Regions from separate parts of the Virgibacillus sp. Bac332 genome, predicted to be linked through region 2. Evidence: riboswitches for the same ligand, from Rfam matches in the RefSeq annotation. Region 2 holds a riboswitch; each other region holds the start of a gene.

Region 1 (8,364 bases), 1.4 Mb from region 2:
ATCTGATATAAATGGATTATCAAATGCTGTTGGTTCAGCACCTACTACGTTTGCACCTACGGACAGTAGTTCGCCCCCGTAGTAGTCGGTGACAATTCGTTTTGGTTTAACTGGTATATCGACATTCCCTTTAGCGGTTTCAAAACTACGCATTTCTTCTTGTTTATTATTATCTTCATTGCTATCTTGATTTTCTGATTCTTCTTCTGAGCTATTATTACCACCACATGCTGATAAGAAGATAGCAAGAATAACTAGAAAAACTGGTAAGCGCAATTTTTTAATCATTTTCAATCTCCTTAGCTTATGATTTTTGATATAGATGCCTTAATAGCGCTTTATTTCTTGAATTAAATTTATCGTTATGTGAAGATACCCTTGCTTTTGCTGTTGCATCAGGTTCTAATAATAGTTTTGCTTGATTAACGGCATTCGCTGCATCTACAAATGCTCCAGCAATTAAGTGTACCTTCCCATCAAACGATAGGATATCACCAGCTGCATAAAGACCTTCAATGGAAGTAGCTGATTTCGAGGTTCCTTTTACAAAGAAATCCCTTTCTATTTCAATATTTAAAGGGCTTTCTTTAATAAACGTTAATTCTCGTTCATAGCCATAGCTAATGATAAGCGCATCTGTTTTCACTTCTTCTTCTTGATTTGTCTCGTGGTTTCGTATTTCCACGGCTTCGATTTGATCGCCTTGTGCATTAGCATGCAACTTCTCAATGGTTGAATTAAAATGGATGTTAGCTGTAGAATTCATGATTTGCGAAATATGTGCTTCATGTCCTGTAAATTCATTTTTACGATGCACCATATGTAGCTGCTTAGCTATTGGTTCTAATTCGTTAGCCCAATCAATGGCTGAGTTTCCCCCACCAGATATGATAATGTTTTTATTTTTGAAATGCTCAAGACTTTGTACGGTATAATGCAGATTTGTTACCTCAAATCGATCTGCACCTTCAATATCAATTTTAATTGGATTTAATATACCGCCACCAACTGCAAGAATTACTGTTTTACTTAAATATTGATTACCAGAATGGGAAGTTAATACAAATAGGTTATCTTCATTTTTCTCTATTTTTGTAACTTTTTCGTTGAGAATGACTTCAGGATCGAATGTCAATGCTTGCTCTGCCATTTGATCAATTAAGGTAGCTCCAGTTACAGGAGTTAATCCACCTACATCCCAAATCATTTTCTCTGGATATACGTGTACCTTACCACCAAGCTTTGGTTGATATTCTATAATACGAGTTGATAAATCCCTCATGCCACTATAAAAAGATGCATATAAACCTGCTGGTCCACCACCAACAATAGTTACATCTGTAATATCTAAATGTTGCATATTATAATTACCTCCTTCGCCATTGATGATAATGAGAATCATTATCACTATGACTAATTATACAGAATTTTTTTAGGAAAGCAATAAACGGTTAGAAAAATAAATGACAGGTTTATAAAAAATTTTCAAATAGTAATTGACAGGATGTCGCATGCGTAGTATTGTATATATCAATTACAAAATATAAACTTCTTATTCAGAGAGGTGGAGGGAATTGGCCCTTTGAAGCCTCGGCAGCGGACTTTACAAAGTACTGTGCCAAATCCAACAAGTCATTTGTGCTTGGAAAATAAGAAGAGAGCGCCAATAGATATGGAAATCTCTTCTTACAAACAAGGAGGGATTTTTTTATTCGGAACAAAATTTTATAGCGTAACTTCTTATCCAGAGAGGTGGAGGGACTGGCCCTTTGAAACCTCGGCAACAGACTCTATGAAGTACTGTGCCAAATCCAGCAAGCTAAGAGCTTGAAAGATAAGAAGAGGATAGTATATGGATGCCTCTTCTTAACTGAAGAGGCATTTTTAGTACAGACATAAAGGAGTGATACATCATGATTACGTTTGAACGTGTAAGTAAAATTTATAATGGAAAGCAACAACAAATAAAGGCATTAGACGATGTGAATTTGCACATTGAAAAAGGTGAAATCTTTGGTGTTATCGGTTTTAGTGGTGCTGGGAAAAGTTCCCTTATTCGTTGTGTGAACCTATTAGAACGTCCCTCTTCGGGAAAAGTAACGGTTAATAATCAAGATTTGCTAAGCCTTTCTCCAAAGGATCTACGTGAAGCTAAACGAAGCATCGGGATGATTTTTCAGCATTTTAATTTATTAAATGCTAAAACAGTATTCGCAAATGTAGCGATGCCGTTATTACTTGCTAATGTACCAAAAGATGAAGTGAAGCGTCGGGTTATAGAACTACTAGAGTTTGTTGGATTAAAAGATAAAGCAGATAATTATCCAGATCAACTATCTGGTGGACAAAAGCAGCGTGTAGGAATTGCTCGTGCCCTTGCTACGAAGCCAAAGGTATTATTATGTGACGAAGCAACTTCAGCACTAGATCCAGAAACTACGAAATCAATTTTACAGCTGCTAAAGAAGATAAATGAAGAATATAACCTAACCATTTTGATTATTACGCATGAAATGGGGGTTATTCGCGAGATTTGCGATAAGGTAGCGGTATTGGATGAGGGGAAAGTAGTAGAAGCAGGTTCCGTATTCGAAGTGTTTGCACAGCCAAAGACAGAGATTGCACATAAATTTGTACGGTCTGTGATGCATGATGATATTCCTAGATCCGTATATGAGCTGTTAAAAGTGCTGGATCAACGTCAGAAAATTTATCGAATTGTATTCCTTGGGGAATCGACGGGACGACCGCTATTATCAGAAATTGCTAAGCAATATGCGGTTGATGTAAATGTGTTATTTGGCAGTATTACGGAGCTACAGGGAACACCATTTGGCAATTTAATCGTCAAACTAGATGGTGATGAAAATGAAATAAATCGTGCTATCATGCATATTCACCAACAGAAGGTAACGGTAAAGGAGGTGCTAGCAGATGTTAGTTAATGGTCAACAAATTGTGGAAGCATTATGGGAGACTATTGTAATGGTTGGCGTTTCCTTGCTTTTTTCGTTTGTAATTGGTCTAATCTTAGGGATTTTACTTGTTGTCACAAGAAAAGGTCATTTATGGGAAAATAAAGCAGTTTTTACCGTATTAAATGCCATTATAAATGTGTTCCGATCTATTCCGTTTATTATCTTAATGGTTGCTGTCATACCATTTACTCGTTTGGTAGTTGGAACTTCAATTGGAACTGCGGCAGCTATTGTTCCAATGATTTTATATGCTGGCCCATATATTGCTCGATTAATAGAAAATTCACTACTAGAGGTTGATCCAGGTGTGATGGAGGCAGCACAGGCTATGGGTGCAACACCTAAACAGATAATTATGCGCTTCCTTATTCCAGAAGCGCTTAGCTCCTTGTTATTGGGTATTACGATTGCCACCATTGGACTCGTAGGTGCATCTGCCATGGCAGGTGCAGTAGGGGGTGGAGGCCATGGCGACTTAGCTATTACTTACGGATATCAACGCTTTGATACATTGGTTATGATTATCACCGTAGGGATTCTCGTTATTATGGTTCAAGGCTTACAATCTACAGGCAATTTCATTTCTAAAAAAATTAGACGTCGGTAATGACTATTAATTTGAACGCTTTTTTCTAGCTATTTTTTAAAGCATTTATCGTTAAGTAACGTATTTAAAAATAAGGAGAGAACAGCATGAAAAGAATAACCATCCGTTTTTTATTGATTATATTGACAAGCATTATCACAGCATGTTCGAGTAGTGATGCAGCTACAACAGTGAAAGTCGGGATTAGTGGATCAGATACAGCCATTTGGGATTACGTGGCAGAAAAAGCAAAAAAAGAAGGGATAGATGTCGAAATCGTTCGTTTTTCTGACTATGTTCAGCCCAACTTAGCATTAGCTGAGGGGGAAATCGATGCAAATGCTTTTCAGACGGTATCTTATTTTGATGCTTTTATTGAAGAACATCATTTAGATTTAACCCCAATTGCAACAACAGTTATTGCTCCAATGGGCTTATATTCCGAAAAGCATGATCGTCCAGAAGATATTCCAGAAGGTGGAACCATTGCCTTAGCAAAAGAGGCAACAAATATGGGGAGAGGTCTATTGTTGTTACAGGACGCAGGGTTGATAACGTTAGAAGAAGGATTTGATGGCAATGGTTCATTAGATAAGATTGTTGAGAATCCAAAAAATCTTCAATTTGAATTGCTAGTGGCTGGTCAAACACCGCGTGTTTTACCTGATGTCGATGCTTCTATTATTAATAATGGGATTGCAGTTGATGCAGGTTTTAGCCCGTTAGATGATTCCATTTACCATGAAGATGAAACAGCAACGCCATATATAAATATCATCGCTGTCCAAAAAGAGGATCAAGATGATGAAGTGTTGAAGAAATTAGCAGATATTTATCAAACCGAGGATGTTGCGAATTTTATAGAAAAAGAAAGAGACGGAAATTCAATTCCAACGTTCGTACCATTAAATGAAATAGGACATTAGACAAATAATAATATAGAGAGGTGAAGAAGATGACTATCGTTACAGGTAATATTGTAGAACTTAAAAAGCGAATTGCAACTTATATTGATGCGAATAAAGAAAGATATATAGGGATTAGTCATACCATACATGAGAACCCAGAAATCGGAAATCAGGAATTCTTTGCAGCTAAAACATTAACAGATATTTTAGTTGAGGAAGGCTTTGACGTTGAAAAAGATATAGCCGGGCACCAAACAGCGTTTATCGCAAAGAAACATGGTAGAGTTAAAGGACGGACCATTGGATTTTTAGCGGAATATGATGCATTGCCTGGAATTGGGCATGCATGTGGCCATAATGTGATAGGCGCCACCAGTATTGCTGCTGCAATTGGTCTAAGTAAAGTAATTGATGAAATTGGTGGGAATTTAGTTGTATTAGGAACACCAGCTGAGGAAGGTGGACCTAATGGCAGTGCGAAAGGAAGTTTTGTAAAGGCAGGGCTTGTTGACCAGCTTGATGCTGCAATTATCGTACATCCAGGTGCCGAAACTAGTCTAACGTCACCAAGCTTAGCTGTAGATCCATTAGATTTCGAATTTCTTGGGAAGCCAGCTCATGCATCAGCGCATCCAGAAGAAGGAATAAATGCATTGGATGGTGTGATCCAATTGTTTAACGGGATAAATGCTTTACGTCAGCATGTACCAAGTGATGTACGTATTCATGGAATTATTACAGATGGTGGTCATGCTCCTAATGTGGTTCCTGAATATGCAAAGGCACGATTTTTCATCCGAGCAGCATCGAGAAATACATTAAATGAAGTAACTGATCGGGTTAAGTCGATTGCTGAAGGAGCGGCTTTAGCAACTGGTTCACAGCTGAAGGTTACCCCATTTCAAAATGAGGTCGATAATTTTATTATAAATCGTAGTTTTGATGACGTTTTTAAAGAAGTCGTCGAAGAATTAGGGGAGACAGTTAACACAGAAGAAAGAAAAACGTTGGGGTCAACAGATACAGGAAATATTAGTCAGGTTGTTCCAACAATCCATCCGCATATTAAAATTGGTTCTAGTGACTTAGTTGGTCATACCGTAGCCTTTCGTGAAGCTGCTAAATCAAAGCAGGCTGATGAGGCTCTCATTGTTGCAGCCAAGGCATCCGCATTTACTGCTTTAAAGCTTATTACCGATAAAGCAGTCTATGCACGTATTTATGAAGAATATGTTGAAAGAACTCAAGCATAATAGGGATAATGGGAATATGGGGGAATGAAGATAACATTCTCATTTCCTCCATAATTTTTAACGATTCAACTAGCCTTTTTGGATCCAGAGTGTTCGGTTATCCGCATACAGTAATTTCTCTATTGAATTGAGCTTTCACTTTGTTTATAGAGGTTTTTAGTGATAAGCATGTATGAAGTGAATTCAAATATACACATCTATAAATGACGGAAATTTCCGAAATGGATTATTGTCATTGACAAGCTTATTTATGCATGGTATATTATATTTTGTTGTCACGGAGGTATACCCAAGTCTGGCTGAAGGGATCGGTCTTGAAAACCGACAGGGGTGTAACAGCCCGCGGGGGTTCGAATCCCTCTACCTCCTCCATTTATAAAATAGCGCATAAAATTTTGGAGATAAAAAAACCGTTACCATGTAGCGGTTTTTTTCGCTGTATATGGAAACGGAATTGTTGAAGTTTGCTTATTTCGTTTCTTTTATAAATGATTCGAGAAGTTTACGAGGAAGTGCAAAGCTTTCATTAGCTATTTTTAATAATTGTAAATCGTTGTCTTCACCTTCCTGTGCTTTTATATGGTTCACTTCATTATGTAATTGTTCCATTCGTAAATCGAGGTCCGATGCTACTTTCGCAGCATCCGTTAATTCTTTTGATAAATGATCAGGAATTACTTTATTATACTTATAGTAAATCTTATGCTCAAGACTTGCCCAAAAATCCATAGCAACGGTACGAATTTGAATTTCTACATATACATGTTCTTCACGATCTGACATAAACACAGGTATCGAAAGAATAAGGTGGAGACTTTGATAACCGGTGGATTTAGGATGTTTTATATAATCTTTACAGGAAATCACGGTTATGTCCTTTTGCTGCTGAATCATTTCGCTAACGCGATAAATATCAGAAATAAACGAACAAACAATACGAATACCTACAATGTCATGGATATTTTCTCTAATGGATTCAAGTGAAATATCTAGATTTTTTCGGTACATTTTTTTTAGAATACTTTCTGGAGATTTTATCCTTGATTTAATATGCTCAATCGGATTATAGTCATGGAAATGCTGAAATTCCTCCTGAAGGATCTGAAGCTTTGTGTTAATTTCATCAAGACCAAATTTATAGGTCATCATAAAACGTGTCATTTGATCGCGAATTTGTTTAAGCTGCTGAATTTGATTTATTGAATTAGCCATGTTAGCCCTTCTTTCCTTGATGATTATTTTTAGTTTAGCTTAATTTAACCTAAATTACACGTTTTCTTGACATTTGAAGCATTTCAGCATATAGTACATATCTAACCAAATAATATTTTAAAAAGGCAGTGATTGGACCAGTAATGCAGCGGGCGTACGAAAGAGAAAGGGATCCATCGGCTGAAAGATCCCAGACGTAAACGACTTGTATGAACCTATCCAGGAGCCGTTAGAATAAAAACTGACCGCAGATGAAGACTGTGTTAACAATAAAAGCTGGGCATAGGTTAGCTATGTCAATTTAGGTGGTACCGCGGAAATGCTCTTTTCGTCCTTATTTGAAGGATGAAAGGAGCTTTTCTTTTTGGAAAAACAAATAAGTAGTAAGTATCTAACGGAACGTATTGAATTTAATCTAGGAGGTAATTGGAAATGGATAAAAAAATCGCATTCATCGGAGCAGGATCAATGGCTGAAGCAATTATATCAGGAATGGTTCGGGCAGAGATCGTAGATAATAATCATATTTCAGTAACCAATCGAAGTAATCAGGAGCGAATTTCTCGACTAGAGAAAAGGTATCAAATTAATAGCGTAATGGATAAAGAAAAGATAACAACAGATACAGACATAATTATTTTGGCTACCAAACCATACGATATAGAGCAAGCCATCGATTCTATTAAGGACTATATTACAGCGAATCAATTAATTATATCTGTAACAGCAGGTATTTCTACTACAGCTATAAAACAATTTATCGGTATAAACGTACCAGTTATTCGAGCAATGCCAAACACTTCAGCATCTATTGGTGAATCTGCAACTGCTATCTCTGCTGGAAAAGGTGTAAGTAAGGATCATGTTCAGGAAGCAGTTACGCTATTTAATACGATTGGAACAACGGTAGTAGTTGATGAGGAAGATATGCATATGGTAACAGCAATTTCTGGAAGCGGCCCGGCGTATATTTATTATTTGGTAGAAGCAATGGAAAAAGCAGCCGTTGATTCTGGGTTGCATAAGGATACGGCAAAGGCTTTAATTGCCCAAACAATTCTTGGGGCTGGTGAAATGCTTAGCCAATCTGAAGATACAGCTGATGTATTACGAAAAAAAATTACGAGCCCAGCAGGAACAACGCAAGCGGGTCTAGAATCTTTAAAGAAGAATGGATTTCAACAAATAATCATCGAGTGTGTGCAAGCAGCACGGGATCGATCCATAGCGTTAGGGAAGGAATAATAAGGAGGTACAGCAATGCCGAGTTGTGCTCATTGCGATAAGAACTGGAACTATATGGATACATTAAAGCGTTCCTTTCGAATGAAAATGAAGTGCCCGTATTGTGAAGAAGCGAATTACCTATCAGCGAACAGCAGAAAGAAAAGTAGTATGACATCTCTAATCTTATTACCCTTGATTTT
Region 2 (8,364 bases):
AATAATTCTCTACATAAGTTAACGAACTACCCTCATCAGCTACGACAAGTACATGATTAAATAACGCTACTTCAGGATCTTCCTGCCAAAAAATAGTTTGTAGAGGAACTTCTACTTCAACGTTTTTCGGAACGTATACAAAGACCCCACCATTCATTAAAGCAGCATGTAATGCAGTTAAGCGATGTTCATCAATTGATACTGCATCCTTCATATAATAGCGTTTCACTAGATCATCATGCTTCTGCAGCGCTGTAAAGATATCTGTAAAAATTACTCCTTTATCTTTCAATTCTTTGCTTAGTGTATTATAAGCAACCGAATGGTTTCGTTGAATTAAGAGGTTTTCTGGAGCATTTTCCTGATCCAAGAATTCCTGAAGTTCATTTGGAAGTTCTTTTAGCGACTGAATAGCAGCACCAGTAGCCGTGTGTTTAAACTGGCTAAAATTCCATTTTCCAATTTTAGTTTTATCAGGCTTTGGTAATTCTAGAGCGTCCGCTTGTTCTAGTGCTTGAAGGCGCAATTCCAGCATCCATTCCGGTTCATTTCTTTCCTTGGAAAACTGATCAATATATTCTTTATCGTATGGCAGCTTTGTTTCAACAGTCATAGTAGTACCCCTCCTTACTTACGCTTTTTGCTCAACAGTTTCGTCTTCGATACCAAGCTCTTCTTTAATCCACTCATAACCTTCAGCCTCAAGGCGTTTCGCTAACTCTGGTCCACCAGACTTAACCACTCGACCTTGCATCATTACATGTACTTTGTCAGGTGTAATATAGTTCAATAGACGCTGATAGTGCGTAATAATTAAGCAACCGAAGTTCTCATCACGTAGCCTGTTAATACCTTTTGATACAATCTTAAGCGCATCAATGTCCAATCCAGAATCAATTTCGTCTAGAATTGCGATTTCTGGTTTTAATAGTAATAATTGAAGGATTTCATTACGCTTCTTCTCTCCACCGGAGAATCCTTCGTTTAAGTATCGTTGTGCCATGTTTTTATCAATGTCAAGATAGTCAAGCGCACTATCCATTTCTTTAATGAAATTCATTAATGAGATTTCATTACCTTCACCACGGCGAGCATTTATAGATGAGCGAAGGAAATCAGAAGTAGTTACTCCACTGATCTCACTTGGATATTGCATAGCGAGGAATAGCCCAGCACGAGCACGTTCATCAACTTCCATTTCTAATACATCTTCACCATCTAATAGAACAGACCCTTCTGTAATCTCATACTTCGGATGTCCCATAATTGCAGAAGCTAATGTAGACTTCCCTGTACCATTTGGTCCCATTACTGCGTGGAATTCTCCACCTTTTATTGTAAGGTCTACACCTTTTAATATTTCTTTATCCTCAATTGAGACATGTAGATTCTTAATTTCTAATGTTGATCCTGCCATATCGATACCTCCAAATACAATTAGTTTTATTGTTACTTTGAAATGAATGCAAGATTCATTCTCACTTTATTCTCATTACAATCTTAAAGCATTTAGAATTTATTATCAACTCTTTTAAACAGAGTCAGTATTGTATAATAAATCCTTTATTTAATAGGATATCATGCATACCCAATTATCATCAAAAATAAAAGGTACGTATGCTTATTGTACATACGTACCTTTTATTTTCTCATCTATATTTCTAAATAACGCTTTACTTTCTCAGTCGATTTCATTATTTTTTCATGAGTCCGTCATACTCAGCAGCAAAATGCTTACACTTCTCATGCTCTTGCTGACGCTTTTTTTCAATTGCCAATCGCTTTTCTAACTTTCTTTCATACTCAGCAAATCCGATATGATGCGTCTGTTGCATAGCCTTCTCCATTTCAGAAGTGTAATTCATTTCTATTCCGCTATTGATAGGGAATCATCCTTTCTTATTTTATGACAATAATAAGGTTAACACAGAGGTGATTCCCAAAACAAAACGAATTTAAACGTATTATTCAGTTTATTGATCAGTATTTAACGGTTATTTAAGCCAAATAAACATCCTCATACAGTTTCTACTGATAACGCACATATACTCCCTATTCTTCATAAAAGCTATTACATCAAACTGCTGGATCAATGTCTTGTTGATATTCACTTTGTTAAAAGTAATTTTTTTAAAACGTTAGTCTGCTTATTTTTTGTCGCCAACAGGTACGACTGCACCTTCGTATTCTTCTTCAATAAACTTCTGAATTTTTTCAGAATGTAGTACGTCTACAAGTTTATTTAATGCTTTATTGTCCTTATCCTCTGCTCTTACTGCGATAACATTAACATATGGTGAATCCTCATCTTCTATGAATAATGCATCGTCAGTTGGGATTAACCCTGCACCAATAGCATAATTTGTGTTTATGACTACTAATGATTCTTCATCTGTTTCATAAATTTCTGGTAAAAGTGCTGGGTCATAATCTGGTGAAAACGTTAAATTCTTAGGGTTTTCAGTAATATCATCAAGCGTTGCTTCTGATGTCTTTACTCCATCTGCCAATTTTATTATCCCATTCTTTTCAAATAAACCTAGTACACGACCACGATCAGACACAGAATTACTTAAGACTACTTCTGTTCCTTCTGGAATCTCCTCTATACTCGAAATGCCTTTGGAATAGACACCAATGGGTTCAATATGAATTCCATCGATATAATCCAACTTATATCCAGTATCACTTATTGTTTGCTCTAAATACGGAATATGTTGAAAATAATTAGCGTCTATTTCTCCATTAGCTAAGTCATCATTCGGTAATACGTAATCCTCATATTCAGTTATTTCTAATGTAATGCCTTCTTCTTTTAATAATGGCTTAGCCTCTTCAAGAATTTCAGCGTGAGGTGTGCTAGAAGCGCCTACTTTAATCGTATTTGCATCGGAGGAAGCTTCATCATCTCCGCCGCATGCAGCTAACACAAATCCTAAACTTATAATAATTAACACGGATAACCACAATTTTTTCATTTTATTCGCTCCTCTTAACTTGTTCATTTTATATCGTTCTTATCTTTTGTCTAACTTTCTTGATACATAATCGCCAATAAATTGAAATAGAAAAACAATGCATACAATGATGATGGAACATATAAGTACAACATCAAAGTCCCTACGTTGAAAGCCAGAGTAGTAGGCGTAGCTGCCTAATCCACCTGCACCAATTGCACCTGCCATCGCTGTATAACCAATTAATGCAATAGCTGTTACCGTAATACCCGAGATCAGTGCTGGCATTGATTCAGGTAACAATACTTTAAAAATAATCGTACTGGTCTTTGCTCCCATTGCCTTTGCAGCCTCAACGACACCTTTATCAACCTCTCTCAGTGCTATTTCTACAAGCCTTCCATAAAATGGAGCTGCACCAATAATTAATGCTGGTAACGCCGCGTTTGGACCACGGATAGTTCCAATTAAAAAGTTAGTAAACGGGAAAAGCAACAAAATCAATATAATAAAGGGAATAGCTCGAAATACATTTACTACCGTCGCTATAACAAGATTTAATAACTTATTCTGCCAAATTCCACCTTTTTGAGTAAGGAATAGAAGCAATCCTAACAATAACCCAATAATAAACGTTCCAACTAAAGCAATGATCGTCATATAAAAAGTCTCATAAGTTGCTTCTATAAAATCTTCTACTTTAATATTTGGTAATAAATTAGTTAGCATCGTGGATAACCTCCAATTCTACGGAGGTTTCTTCACGAACAAACGAAATAGCTTTGTTCATATCTTTTTCATTACCGTCCATTTGAATAAATAAGGTTCCATAGGCACCAGCCTGTGTTTGCGTTATTTTCCCTTGTAAAATGCTAATGTCCACACCATATTTTTTTATAATTTGACTAATTAATGCGTCGTTCGTTGTTTCTCCAACAAAATGAAGTCTGATTAGCTTTCCATTTTGATAACGGTTCATAACATGTGATATATCACTATCTTCCTCGTCAGACCCCATAATTTGTTTGACGAACTTTTTAGTAACAGTTTGCTTTGGATGTAGAAACACATCGAGTACATTCCCTTGTTCTACAATCTTTCCATTTTCCATAACAGCAACTTGATTACATATTTTTCGAATCACTTGCATTTCATGTGTAATAAGAATAATAGTTAACCCTAAATTTTTATTAATATTAACAAGTAAATCTAATATTGCGTTCGTCGTTTCTGGGTCAAGTGCCGAAGTTGCTTCATCACATAATAAAACCTTTGGCTTATTTGCCAAGGCACGTGCAATACCGACTCGCTGCTTCTGACCACCACTTAGCTGGGCGGGGTAGGATGTTTCTTTTCCCGTTAACCCAACTAGCTCAATCAATGTTTTTACACGATTATCCCTTTCCGCTTTAGGAATCCCAGCTATTTCCAAAGGAAAAGCAATATTATCGGCAACAGTTCGCGACCAGAGCAAATTAAAATGCTGGAATACCATCCCAATATCTTGCCTTACTAATCGAAGTTCTCGTTTATTTAATGTCGTAATTTCCTTGTCATTCATTGTAATTCGACCACTGGTTGGTTCTTCAAGGCGATTTAATAATCGAACGAACGTACTTTTACCCGCTCCGCTATAACCAATAACACCAAAGATGTCTCCTTGATCAATCGAAAGGGTCAAATTATCTACAGCTGCTGTATTGCTTTTGTTTGAAGTAAAGACCTTACTCAAACCCTGTATCGATATCACACGTAATCCTCCTTTTATTTACATACATTTGTATTATGTCCTTAAATACAATTAAAAACGCCTTTCTGTAAGAGAACAGAAAGACGTTTGTTTGCCTTTTCGTCCCCTCATCTATCAAAGCCTAGGCTTTGCAGGAATTAGCACCTTTCAAGCATGATAGCTTGAAGGTTGCCGCGGTTTCATAGGGCCAGTCCCTCCACCGCTCAAGATAAGAGTTTTCAACTATTTAATTACGATAAAAGATATATTAGCATGCTGTATAAACAATGTCAACGATTTTCAGCTAACTATTCTTAAACATTTCCGGCTTATAATCTAATAAATATCGATAAATATTAGGTATGGAATGAAATGCGTACACTTTTTCTACAATTCGATTATCCTTCTTAACAACAAGACACGGTACACTTTCTATTTGATTATCCTGCATAAATTCTGGATACAAGGATGCATTCATCTCATAAAAAATGTCTTCTTGATGTACAGACTCAATTTTCTTTAGCATGGACCTTGCTAAATTGCACGTACCACAAAAAGGAGTAAATATATAAAGAAGGTAGTGGTCTCTTTTCAAAAGTTCGGCTGTAATTTGTTGCAAACATATCACCTTATTTAAACTAATTCATAGTGCTTGCTAAGTCCTACCCATTACTTTTACACCTTGTTTAGATTAAGAAAATCGGATTAACAGCGATTCGTTTACTCACTAATACTTGAGCTAAAATATTTTCAGGAGTTGTTGCCACTTCTCGATATTCACTACTAACATAGATGTGTTCTGCATGTGGTAGTTCTCTTGCCAATTGCTTTCGCAGTTTTTGGCCTGATTCATCCTCATCTACTAAAATGTAGACGTCTTTATCATCTAATGCGTAATCCTCTAACATTTGATCGAATCGTTCAACACCTAATGTTCCATTCGTACATATAATCGTTACATCGTCAGTAATAACCTTTCTAATTTGCTTTTTATCTGTTAAGCCTTCTACGATAATAATTTTTTCTAATTCGTCAGTTATCATCACATAGCACTCCTCAGTAAATCAAGCGGAAGGTTTTAATATCGCTCACTTCTACTATGTTATCAGTAGTTGTCTTTTCGAAATGTGAGTTTCCTTTATTATATGATGAAATGTAGTTATTTAGTGATACGTCCAATTCGTAATGTTGAGCAATTAGTATAGCTGTAAAAACATGGCTGATTCCAACCAAAGGTTGTTTATCAGCCATTTATTTTTCTGATATGCAATTAGTCTTGATTTACGATCTCATCATATGCATCAGCAGATAATAAATCATCAAACTCTGTCTCTTCAGATGGTTCAATCACGACCATCCAAGCTTTCTCGTAAGGAGATTCATTTACGAATTCAGGGCTATCCTCTAGCTCTTCATTCACTTCAATAACCTTACCGCTAATTGGAGCATATAATTCAGAAACTGTTTTCACTGATTCTACACTACCAAATGGTTCATTTACTTCTAATTCATCACCAGGTTCAGGGAGCTCTACGAACACAATATCTCCTAATTCATCCTGAGCAAAATCAGTAATCCCAATACGAACTTTTCCATCTTCTTTTTTTACCCATTCATGTTCTTTTGAGTATAATAATTCTTTAGGTACGCTCAAACTATCCCCTCCAATATGTAATTCACTTTTACTATACAAGGTATACGCGCAATTATCCAGTATTTCTTTTTAACTTTTCATATTATTTGTTCATACGGTTTTTTCCAAAAGTCCATAAATACATGTCTTATTTTGGACGTTTCTTTATGTCTGTTATTTTACGTAAGTCTATCCTAAACATGCTCTGTTCAAAGAGAAATTAAAGCCACGTATTTTCAAACATCTCCTCTTTAAAACCGACTGTTACTTTTGAGTCATCTGCGACAATTGGACGCTTAATTAGCATGCCATCGGTGGCCAATATTGTTGCCATCTCTTCATCAGATGCATCTTTTATTTTATCCTTGATATTTAGTTCTCGATATTTTTTTCCGCTTGTATTAAAAAACTTTTTGGCAGGAAGCTCACTTTTATCAAACAGATCTAATAATTCTTCTTTTTTCGGTGGAGATTCAACAATATGAATTAACTGATATTTAACCTGATGATCATCCAACCATTTCTTTGCTTTTTTGCATGTACCACAATTTGGATACCAATAAACGGTGACTGCCATGTAGACACTCCTTTGTAATCTAGTATAGATTTATTATAGCAAAATAGCAGATGTAAATTCGACTAAAATGTTGACCTATAAAAAGTGATGGTCTGATTCGAAAGTCATGTCTCTGGTTAACATTGAAAAATTGGTTCCTGTCGAAGGCTTGCCATGGTCCCAGAGTCAACTTTTTCCGTATCTTATGTTTACTACCTGCGAGATCTTTCGCTCATGCTATTCCCACAGGCATCTCCGCCATCCTCTCGGCAATTAGACACTAGAACATCGCCCCTTTCATCATATTGTACTTCACCAACCAAAAACAAAAGTGAACTGATTGTTTATGAGGGATCTACGATAAAGTTATAACTAAATTAGGGATGATATCGAACTTTTTAACTTATACAAAATAAAATGGGTGAAGGCGGAATTTCAAATTAATACAAACCAAACGAAACACTGAGGCAGGGACAAAACACAACTTCTTTACTCAAAATGCGAATAATCATGTTATCAATAGAGGTATTATCGCCGCACCGTGAAACTATACGCTCTTTCCGCGGGCACAGCACATAGCCGTCAAGTTAAGCAGGATATTTTAAAACCTAAAAAGTTATTCGTTATTCTGACATTATAAATGGAATAATTTGGAGGGATTACGTATGGCTAAGCAATATCATTTTGACTCGTTTGTAAAGCGTGTGCTCGATATATATCTATTTCTGAACTTCGCAATGTTGCTCGAGAATCAGGTTTTGTACAACGATTGAAGAAGATAATGCCGGAAGATTTCTGAAGTATATGTGCCTTCTTACATGTTTTCACATGATAGTGATAGGTTGCATCAGGAATACCCACAATAGGAAAAATATCTTTTAATCGGAATCCTTCTTCTTTGAGTTCGAATGCCACCTTTGCCTGTGCTTTTCGTAGAAGGCATTCGGATTCTCCCGAAAAGCTTTTAGCTTTTTTAAGTAGGCATTCTCTAGTCTTAGTAGTTCACAACCTTCACTTTATATTCTTCACTATATTTAGCCACAAACCCCCCCTGAAATTAGTTTTTCACTCTAACTTCAGGGGGGGTGGTACCACATCGTTCGTTTTTAATTGTTTCTTCATTCTTTTGTCTTAGTCTCGATGTTTCGTTCATTTAATGGGCTGTTGTCTCAGCATGATATTACAACACATATTTTTCTTCTTTAATAATTTGCTTTGCTATTTCTCGTTTCTTGGCAATTACATTTGTAGGCGTATGGCGAGTTAGCTTCCGTAATGAAGATAATATCATTCTTAGTGTATCTCCTTCTTCTACAGCAATTAATGTTTCTTTTGCATCAGCTTCTATACGATTAAATGCTTCTTGTACGAATACTTGCGTATAGAGTAGCTTTTGTTTATGCTTTGCTTCTCCATCTTTTTTAATTGCCTTTTCAGTACGTAGAATAGCAGCTTCCATATTGTAAACCTCAGCTACCATATCTGCTAA
Region 3 (8,364 bases), 1.4 Mb from region 2:
TCATCCCAGACCTTTGTATCATCTAACGGATCGAAGGGAAGCTTATCTGTATCAGCAGGGTCCATTAGCTGCACGTATAGACCATATTCTACAGTCTTTCCAGCAGCGATTGTATCATATAAATCTTGACCAGCGATATCCGGGTTTTCACCCGCAAGCTTTGTTGCTTCACAGCTATCTATATATTCTACTCCCTCAAAAGGAATCCAATGGTATTTTATGTAATGTCTTACTCCTTTAGCGTTTTTCCACACATAAGTGTTCACACTATGTCCCGGTAGATGGCGAAGACTTTTTACCGTTCCTGCGTCAGAATAAATTCTAACAACAAAATGGGTGGACTCAGGTGCTCGAGCTACAAAGCTCCAGAATCTTTCAGGATCAAGTAGATTATTTTTGGGCGATGGCAAAAAAGCTTTGATGGATTCTGGAAAACGAATCGCATCCCGGACAGAGAAGACCGGAATATGATTACAAATTAAATCAAAAATGCCGTTCGTTGTATAGAATTTCGTAGAAAATCCGCGAACGTTTCGGGATGTATCTGGTGTGCCTTTTGTGCTTACAGCAAGCGAAAACCTTACTGCAACGGGAACTTTATGACCAGGGGATTGTAAAAAGGAGAGTTTTGTATACTCAGACATTGCATTTATTGTCTCAAAATAGCCAAATGCTCCGAAGCCTTTTACATGTACTGGTCGCTCTATCACTTTTTCATGTACAAATGATTCAAGGGTTTCATGAACAATATTATCTTGTTCTAGAACAGGACCTCTTTTACCAACAGTCTGTGAGTGTAGCTTTGCAGGTAAATCCTCTGCCCACTTTTGAGCTTTGTGAGATGTTTTAGAATGTTTATCCTGCTGATTCGATTTCTGTTTATGGACAGGTGATTGATTCGAATTAGACTTATTTAGAGAATTATTATGTTCTTGATTAAACCAACCATTATTACGATCCATTGTCGTACCTCCCGTGTTTGCATGTTCATTCTCGATGTTACATTATTATGTATGTAGATTTTTAGATAATTATGATTTCATTCCCTAGGAATAAAAAAATCTCGGACAACATAAATCCATAAGCTTAAAACAGCTTACTTGAATAACCAGAATGAAAAGGAGTAAGCTATTCACGTAGTAATTTTAAAAATATATGTTGTTAATTAAACGTATGCTATAAGAGGAATTGTAATAATATTTGTTTATGTTGCTGTTGAGAAAGGGGAGTTGAATGTGATGGATTACTTTTTATCGTTACATCCAGTAGTACAAGCTACAATTGCGACATTATTTACTTGGGGAATGACAGCACTTGGTGCGGCGCTAGTCTTCACTACAAAGAACTTTAATCAACGACTGATGGATGCTATGCTCGGATTTGCAGGAGGAGTAATGATAGCGGCTAGTTTTTGGTCCCTTCTTTCGCCTGCATTGGATATGGCAGAAGCTAGCGGAACAATTGCATGGATTCCAGCAGCTGTTGGATTTATGCTAGGAGGGCTATTTCTTTGGAGCATTGATAAAGTACTGCCACATTTACATCCAACCTCTCCAATGAAGGATGCGGAAGGCATACATCCCACTAGAAAAAAGCGAAGTACGCTTTTAGTTTTGGCAATTACGTTGCATAATATTCCAGAAGGCTTAGCAGTAGGGGTTGCATTTGGGGCAATTGCAGCAGATTTATCAACATCGACTATCACAGGTGCAATTGCTCTAGCAATAGGTATTGGTATTCAAAACTTCCCGGAAGGTTTAGCTGTTTCTATGCCACTTCGCAGAGAAGGTATGTCAAGAAGGAAGAGCTTTATGTACGGGCAATTTTCAGGTATGGTGGAACCGATTGCAGGAATAATTGGTGCAGTTGCTGTTACCTTTATTCAACCATTGTTACCATATGCTCTGAGCTTTGCAGCCGGGGCAATGATATTTGTGGTAGCAGAAGAAGTAATTCCTGGTTCGCAGGAGGAAGGGAACAAAGACCTTGCTTCCATGAGTTTAATGATTGGTTTTACTATAATGATGATTTTAGATGTGGCCCTTGGTTAATTCCAAATCAAAACCACCAGAGTAGTTAGAACTGGTGGTTTGCTCTGTGGCTGAAAGCCTCTATTATCGGCGCCTCAGCCTTAACTAAATGGCTAGCAGGTTCTTTTTTTTAGCCATACTATATCTACCATATTTGCCTTGTTTGTGCATGTCCACTAATCCTTTATGTGAACCACAACTGGTACCCATTTACGTATACTATTAATCAACCATATATTTGCGCAATTTTTAATTTCTTCTATTCTAATTTTTCGTTCTGAAATAATGTTATCATCTAAAAGTTTTTGACGAAATGTCCCCGGTAATAAGCCACATTCAAGGGGGGGTGTATAAAGACCACCATTTATTTCAACAACTAAATTTCCGATTGTAAATTCAGTTAACTCGCGCTGTTCATTCCACAAAAGCACATCAAAAGCTTCAGGGAATTCATTAAGGAAAACCTGATATATGGATCGATGGGTTGTCTTATGATAATAAAAGACATCCTTCTTGTTAATTGGGTATTTCGCAAGCTCCACCTTAGCAGGAGAAGCAGGCAACGTCGTTACATCCTTCTCAGCAGATATGGTTATATCTCCTAGGTTAGAAATAACCAATCGTACTCTAAAGGAACCGATACTATGTTGATTGGCGGTTTCTACCAGTAGTTTATAAAGCTTGTCCCGATGAAGTGGTATTGAAAAGTATGCTGCAGATTTTTCTAATCTGTTCATATGGTAATCGATTAGATAATATTCACTATCTATAAGGGAAATAGTTTCTAAAAGTTCCACTGATGATTGAGCCTTACTAAGAAATAATGCTTTCGTTAAAATCTCGGTATATTCTTCATCATCAGTCGAATCCCAAGTAATACCACCGCCTACCCCGTATAGTGCATTACCGGTTGTATTATTTACTAGGACAGTACGTATCGGTACATTAAAAATTGCCTCTTTTTCCGGGGTAATATAACCTACTGTTCCACAGTATACCTCTCTTGCCGAATCTTCTAGCTGATTAATTATTTTCATCGTGTTAATCTTAGGTGCTCCAGTAATCGAGCCGCAAGGGAATAATGCTCTAAAAATGGTAGTAATATCACTATCAACTTCAGCTTCTACAGTAGATGTCATCTGAAAAACGGTTGGATAACGTTCAATTGCAAAAAGCTTCGGAACCTTAACAGTACCAGGTTTTGCAATTAACCCTAAATCATTTCGTAATAAATCTACGATCATTACATTCTCTGCTCTGTTTTTATCAGAATGGTAAAGCCAATCTGCAAGTTGCTTATCCTCCTGCTGTGAATTGCCTCGTTTAACGGTACCTTTCATTGGTTTTGTCGTTATCTTGCCATCCCTTAAATGGAAAAATAATTCAGGGGATGCAGACAGAATCGAATGGTCTCCAATGTCCAGATAGGCTGCATAATTAGCTGATTGCGCTTGTGCCAATTGTTGAAAATAACTTCGAGTATCACCGTTAAATTGGCTCTGTAGCCGGACTGTGTAATTAACCTGATAGGTGTCTCCGTTCTCGATATGTTGCTTTATCATTTTCAAATTTTGTTGATAATCTTCAAGGGAAGTTGTAGGTTTCCACTCTGTTAAATGAAAGGCTTTAGTATCAGCCATTATTTCATCTGATGGCTGAGCGAAAATACCGAACCACAATAGTGGCAAGGTACTACAGTTGTTTACTTGCTGAGCCGGATCAAAGGCAGGCGCTGCTTCATATGCAAGGTATCCAGCTGCATAGTAACCAGCTTCGATATACTGTTGAATAGATTGCATACAAGGTATTACTTCTTCTAACTTTGTAGTGGTTATAATAGTAATGGGATCTTTAAAGGTCATGGGCTGTTTATTACCTAAATGATTGGCAAAGTCAAAGAATAGGAGTGGTTTTTTTGGCGAATGCATCTATTTGTCCAACCTTTCGTGTGAAAAAGTTCTCTAATAACTGTAGCCCTTGTTCGGATAGTATTGCTTCAGGATGAGCTTGAATTCCTTCTATTGGATAAGTTTTATGGCGAATTGCCATAATCTCACCTGTAACTGATTTTGCGCTTATTTCAAAGCAAGAAGGTAGGGTAGCCTCCTGAACAATAAGTGAATGATACCTTGTGACAGCTAACGGATTTTTAAGCTTTTTGAATATACCTTTATGATCATGGGTAATCATTGAAACCTTACCATGCATTGGTTGTTTGGCTTTTACAATACTAGCACCAAAGGCTTGAGCAATCGTTTGATGCCCTAAACAAATTCCAATTATTGGATATAGCGTATACAGTTTTCTTACAATCTCTAGACATATACCTGCAGAAGCCGGGTTTCCAGGTCCAGGAGAGAGCAATATGCTAGATGGGTTTAATCGTTTAATGTCTGCTATTGAGATTTCATCATTGCGAGCGACATATACTTGCTGGTTTAGCTGCTTCATATATTGTACAAGATTAAATGTGAATGAATCATAATTATCGATGACTAATATCATGTAGTTACCTACTCTCTTATAAACACTTCATGCGTTATTATAGCAAATGTAGGTTAATAAGCATATGTATCCACTTCAATTAATGCTTGTTTTAAATCCTCTATTAATTCATTTGGTTGTTCAATTCCAACTGAAAACCGTAGCAGTTGGTCGTCAACACCACGCTTTATTCTTTCATCTCTAGGTATGTCAGCGTGAGTTTGTGTTGCTGGATAAGTAATAAAACTTTCCACCCCTCCTAAACTTTCAGCAAAAATGATAAGCTTCAAACTTTGAAGGAAAGGATCTATCCATTTACTTTTTCGTAAGCGAAAAGATAACATACCACCTCTTCCTGGATATAGAACATTATCAACCATTGGATGCTCTTGCAAAAAGGATACGATAAGCTTTGCATTGGCTTCATGTTTTTCCACCCGAAGCGCAAGTGTTTTTAATCCTCGAATTAATAGCCAAGAGTCAAAAGGTGATAGCACAGCACCTGAAGCATTGTGGTAATTGGCTAATTTTTCAGACAAGGATTTACCTTTTGCCACTACTAATCCAGCGAGTACATCGTTATGACCACCAATGTATTTCGTGCCACTATGAATGACGATATCAGCCCCTGACTCAATTGGCCGTTGAAGTAGCGGGGTCAGAAAAGTATTGTCAACAATTAATAGTACATTATATTGGTGCGCTAATTCCGCAACTTTTACAATATCTATCTCTTGCATTAGGGGATTTGTAGGTGTTTCAATAAAGATTGCTCTTGTTTTCGAGGATATCAGTCGCCGCGTTTCTCCGTCATTCTTGAAATCTGTATATGTTGTCTGAATTTGATATGCAGCGGCGTAATGCTCTAATAATCGGTACGTTCCTCCGTATACATCACTCGTTACAATGAGTTCATCCCCAGCATTAAAAAGAGAGAATACTAATTGAATGGCTGCCATTCCAGAACTGCAAGCATACCCACTGTCAGCGGATTCCAATTTAGCGATTCCTTCCTCTAGTAAGGTTCTTGTAGGATTTTTCGTTCTTGAGTAATCATAGCCTGATGATTGTCCCAGTCCGTGGTGCTGGTAGGCAGTTGACAAATAAATAGGTGCGCTAACTGCTCCAGTAGCTTTATCACTCTTATTTCCTAATTGTACTAATTCTGTTTCAATGCTTCTTCGTGACATAATATCCATCCCTTCATTCGATGAAAAAAGCCTCTTCTAATTAAATAAGAAGAGGCTTACATCATTCGGTTACTCTTCCTATCTGCATGCTTTCGAGCATCTGGAATTGGCACAGTTCTCTTTATAAGTCTGTTGCCGAGGCTTCAAAGGGCCAGTCCCTCCACCTCTCTGGATAAGAAAATAGTTTATGTAATTTTTAAAATAGATTACAGTTGTTTTTGCTATTTGTCAAGGGAAACTTAGGGATTTACTCCAATGTACAGTTTACAGCATTTAGATAACATGGTTTCATCTGAAGATAAGTGGAAAATAATAGCAGATACGAAATATCGCAAGAAATAAATTAGTTAAAACATTCTAAAAATTAGTTGACTAATTTTTCGAACTAATCTATACTATTAATAACTTCACAGGAGAAACTATTTGGTTAAATACTGGAAAAATATAATAAATAGTAAAAAATCAATGGAATAAGCCATTTAATTCTGGTTATTAATTACATGATGTTAATAGGTGATCAAATGAAAATTAAGAATCAAGATTTTTTAAAAAAAGAAAATAGAAGTTTAGTCTTAGAAATAATTCTTAATCAAGGTCCGATCTCACGTGCCGAAATTGCCAAACAAACGTCGATGAGTCCTACTTCTGCTTCTCGAATTGTTGCATCATTACAAGAAAATAAGCTAATAAGAGAGATGAATATGTCTAGCGAAGGAATTGGCAGGAAGGCCACTTATTTTATTCCAAATGAACATTCTGTATTCTCAATTGGTGTTGAAATTGACCAGAAAGTTATTCGGATCGGTTTAATGAATTTTATAGGAAAGTTAACCATTCTGAAGTACTTTGACTATCAATCAATAGATCCAGTGGCAACAGTTCAATTTATAGCAGACCATATATTACAAATGATTGACGACGAAAATCTTACATCGGATCAAATTGCTGGAGTTTGTATTGGCTTACCAGGACTTATTGAGAATGACAAAGGTGAGGTGAAATTATCTGCGCAATTTGATTGGAAAAATATCCCTTTACAAGAGATGGTTGAAGAGAAAGTAGGCTTTACCGTATTCGTGGACAATGAATTAAAATTGAAAGCGCTTGCTGAGTATATTAGTGATCCTGAACCAAAAAAAGCGTATATGGCAATGATTGGTTTTGGTAGTGGGGTAGGTTCTGCGTTAATAAAGAAAGGAGAAATCTATCGAGGTGAAGGAAACTTCTCAGGAGAAATCGGACATACTATCGTTGATCCTTATGGAATTTATTGTCCATGTGGGAATTTTGGCTGTCTCCAAACGTATATTGCTGAAAAGTTTTTGTTAGATGAAGCATCTAAAACAAAAGAGATTGAAAATATTCAGGCCTTAATCATTGAATATGAAAATGGAGAAAAGTGGGCAAGAAATATAGTTGATAAAGCAATTACCTATGCAGCAATTACGATTAATAATGTTGTTTGCGTATACAATCCAGATTCCGTCGTTCTTGCTGGTAGTTTAATTGAAAGGTTTCCGCAAATTAAAGATCAAATTATTGAAAAGTGTGAGAATCAGATGTGGGCACCTGTCATGAAGACATTTCAATTACGCACTACAAAAACGGGAGAAGATGGCGTTGTGATAGGAGCTGCCATGATTGTACTACAGCATTTTATAAAAAATATTCATGAAAAGAGTGGGGTTTAACCTATGATATCAACACCTATTATTGCTGAAGAATATAGAGGAGGAACATTAGAAAATGTTCATCAGGGATTGATTTGTGTTTTAAATGAAAAGAAGGAAATACTTTATGAATACGGTGATGTAAAGCAGTCCGTTTTTTATCGGTCAGCGATGAAACCATTACAAGCAATTCCCTTATTCACCACAGATATTATGGAAAAGTATGATTTAACAACCGAAGAAGCAGCTTTATTTACGGCATCTCAAAGAGGTGAATCCTATCATCAAGAGGCTTTAGAACGTTTAATGAATAAACTGCAATTGTCAGAAGACATGCTGGTTTGCCAACAGAGCTATCCCTTAAATGAACAACCAAAGATTTCCTATATCTGGGAGCATTTACCTAAACGTAAACTTTTGCATAATTGTTCTGGTAAGCATTTGGGGTTTCTTGCTTATTCCAGAGAGAAAAACTATGATCTATCAAACTATGAATGGTTGGGTCATCCGCTTCAACAAGAAGTTTTAAACTATGTAGCAGATTTGTCGGAAACCCCGAAGAAAGAAATGAAAACCGCAATTGATGGTTGTGGAGTTCCTGTTCATAGCGTTCCGCTAAAAAACATGGCTATTTCATTCTTAAAGTTCATTCAGCCTTCGATGATACATGATAGTCGGGTTGCAACGGCTGTAAAAAGAATAGGAGAAGTTATGAACAAACACCCTAGAATTGTCGCTTCACATAACTTTATTTGTACAGCTCTGCTTGAGGATGAAAATATTATTGCAAAAGGAGGAGCTCAAGGAGTCTATTGCTTGGCGTTAAAGAGAGAAAAAATAAGCATTTCCTTAAAGGTGTTAACTGGTTCTGAATTAATTTGGCCACTATTAGTAGCTAAGCTACTACAAAAGTTAAATTATCATAATAAAGAAACGATTGATCGTTTGCTTAATATTCGATCAAACGAAATCTTCAATGATAATGGGAAA

The links. A riboswitch is a leader RNA that binds a small molecule or an ion and turns the genes downstream of it on or off. The one in region 2 is predicted to bind S-adenosylmethionine.
Region 1: linked by a shared signal. The riboswitch ahead of D9782_RS04900 (methionine ABC transporter ATP-binding protein) and the one ahead of D9782_RS20560 (methionine ABC transporter ATP-binding protein) in region 2 are both predicted to bind S-adenosylmethionine.
Region 3: linked by a shared signal. The riboswitch ahead of D9782_RS13180 (methionine biosynthesis PLP-dependent protein) and the one ahead of D9782_RS20560 (methionine ABC transporter ATP-binding protein) in region 2 are both predicted to bind S-adenosylmethionine.

Annotation. Positions count from the first base shown of each region.
Region 1 covers NZ_CP033046.1:1,044,081-1,052,444, forward strand. Annotated here, with positions in the region: gene D9782_RS04890 (ABC transporter substrate-binding protein) at 1-288, opposite strand, end outside; gene D9782_RS04895 (NAD(P)/FAD-dependent oxidoreductase) at 305-1,360, opposite strand; SAM riboswitch class I at 1,550-1,656, shown strand; SAM riboswitch class I at 1,738-1,841, shown strand; gene D9782_RS04900 (methionine ABC transporter ATP-binding protein) at 1,914-2,945, shown strand; gene D9782_RS04905 (methionine ABC transporter permease) at 2,935-3,585, shown strand; gene D9782_RS04910 (MetQ/NlpA family ABC transporter substrate-binding protein) at 3,672-4,490, shown strand; gene D9782_RS04915 (M20 family metallopeptidase) at 4,520-5,725, shown strand; tRNA gene D9782_RS04920 (tRNA-Ser) at 6,005-6,097, shown strand; gene D9782_RS04925 (GTP pyrophosphokinase) at 6,194-6,937, opposite strand; gene proC (pyrroline-5-carboxylate reductase) at 7,370-8,182, shown strand; gene D9782_RS04935 (TIGR04104 family putative zinc finger protein) at 8,237-8,364, shown strand, end outside.
Region 2 covers NZ_CP033046.1:4,180,637-4,189,000, forward strand. Annotated here, with positions in the region: gene sufD (Fe-S cluster assembly protein SufD) at 1-613, opposite strand, end outside; gene sufC (Fe-S cluster assembly ATPase SufC) at 632-1,417, opposite strand; gene D9782_RS23215 (YuzK family famiily protein) at 1,695-1,865, opposite strand; gene D9782_RS20550 (MetQ/NlpA family ABC transporter substrate-binding protein) at 2,148-2,978, opposite strand; gene D9782_RS20555 (methionine ABC transporter permease) at 3,018-3,686, opposite strand; gene D9782_RS20560 (methionine ABC transporter ATP-binding protein) at 3,676-4,707, opposite strand; SAM riboswitch class I at 4,812-4,922, opposite strand; gene D9782_RS20565 (thioredoxin family protein) at 4,991-5,314, opposite strand; gene D9782_RS20570 (toprim domain-containing protein) at 5,373-5,729, opposite strand; gene gcvH (glycine cleavage system protein GcvH) at 5,957-6,340, opposite strand; gene D9782_RS20580 (arsenate reductase family protein) at 6,540-6,896, opposite strand; gene D9782_RS20585 (hypothetical protein) at 7,545-7,790, opposite strand; gene D9782_RS20590 (acyl-CoA dehydrogenase family protein) at 8,056-8,364, opposite strand, start outside.
Region 3 covers NZ_CP033046.1:2,768,451-2,776,814, forward strand. Annotated here, with positions in the region: gene D9782_RS13160 (catalase) at 1-962, opposite strand, end outside; gene D9782_RS13165 (ZIP family metal transporter) at 1,239-2,051, shown strand; gene pabB (aminodeoxychorismate synthase component I) at 2,207-3,958, opposite strand; gene D9782_RS13175 (anthranilate synthase component II) at 3,924-4,535, opposite strand; gene D9782_RS13180 (methionine biosynthesis PLP-dependent protein) at 4,589-5,704, opposite strand; SAM riboswitch class I at 5,780-5,883, opposite strand; gene D9782_RS13185 (ROK family transcriptional regulator) at 6,205-7,395, shown strand; gene D9782_RS13190 (asparaginase) at 7,399-8,364, shown strand, end outside.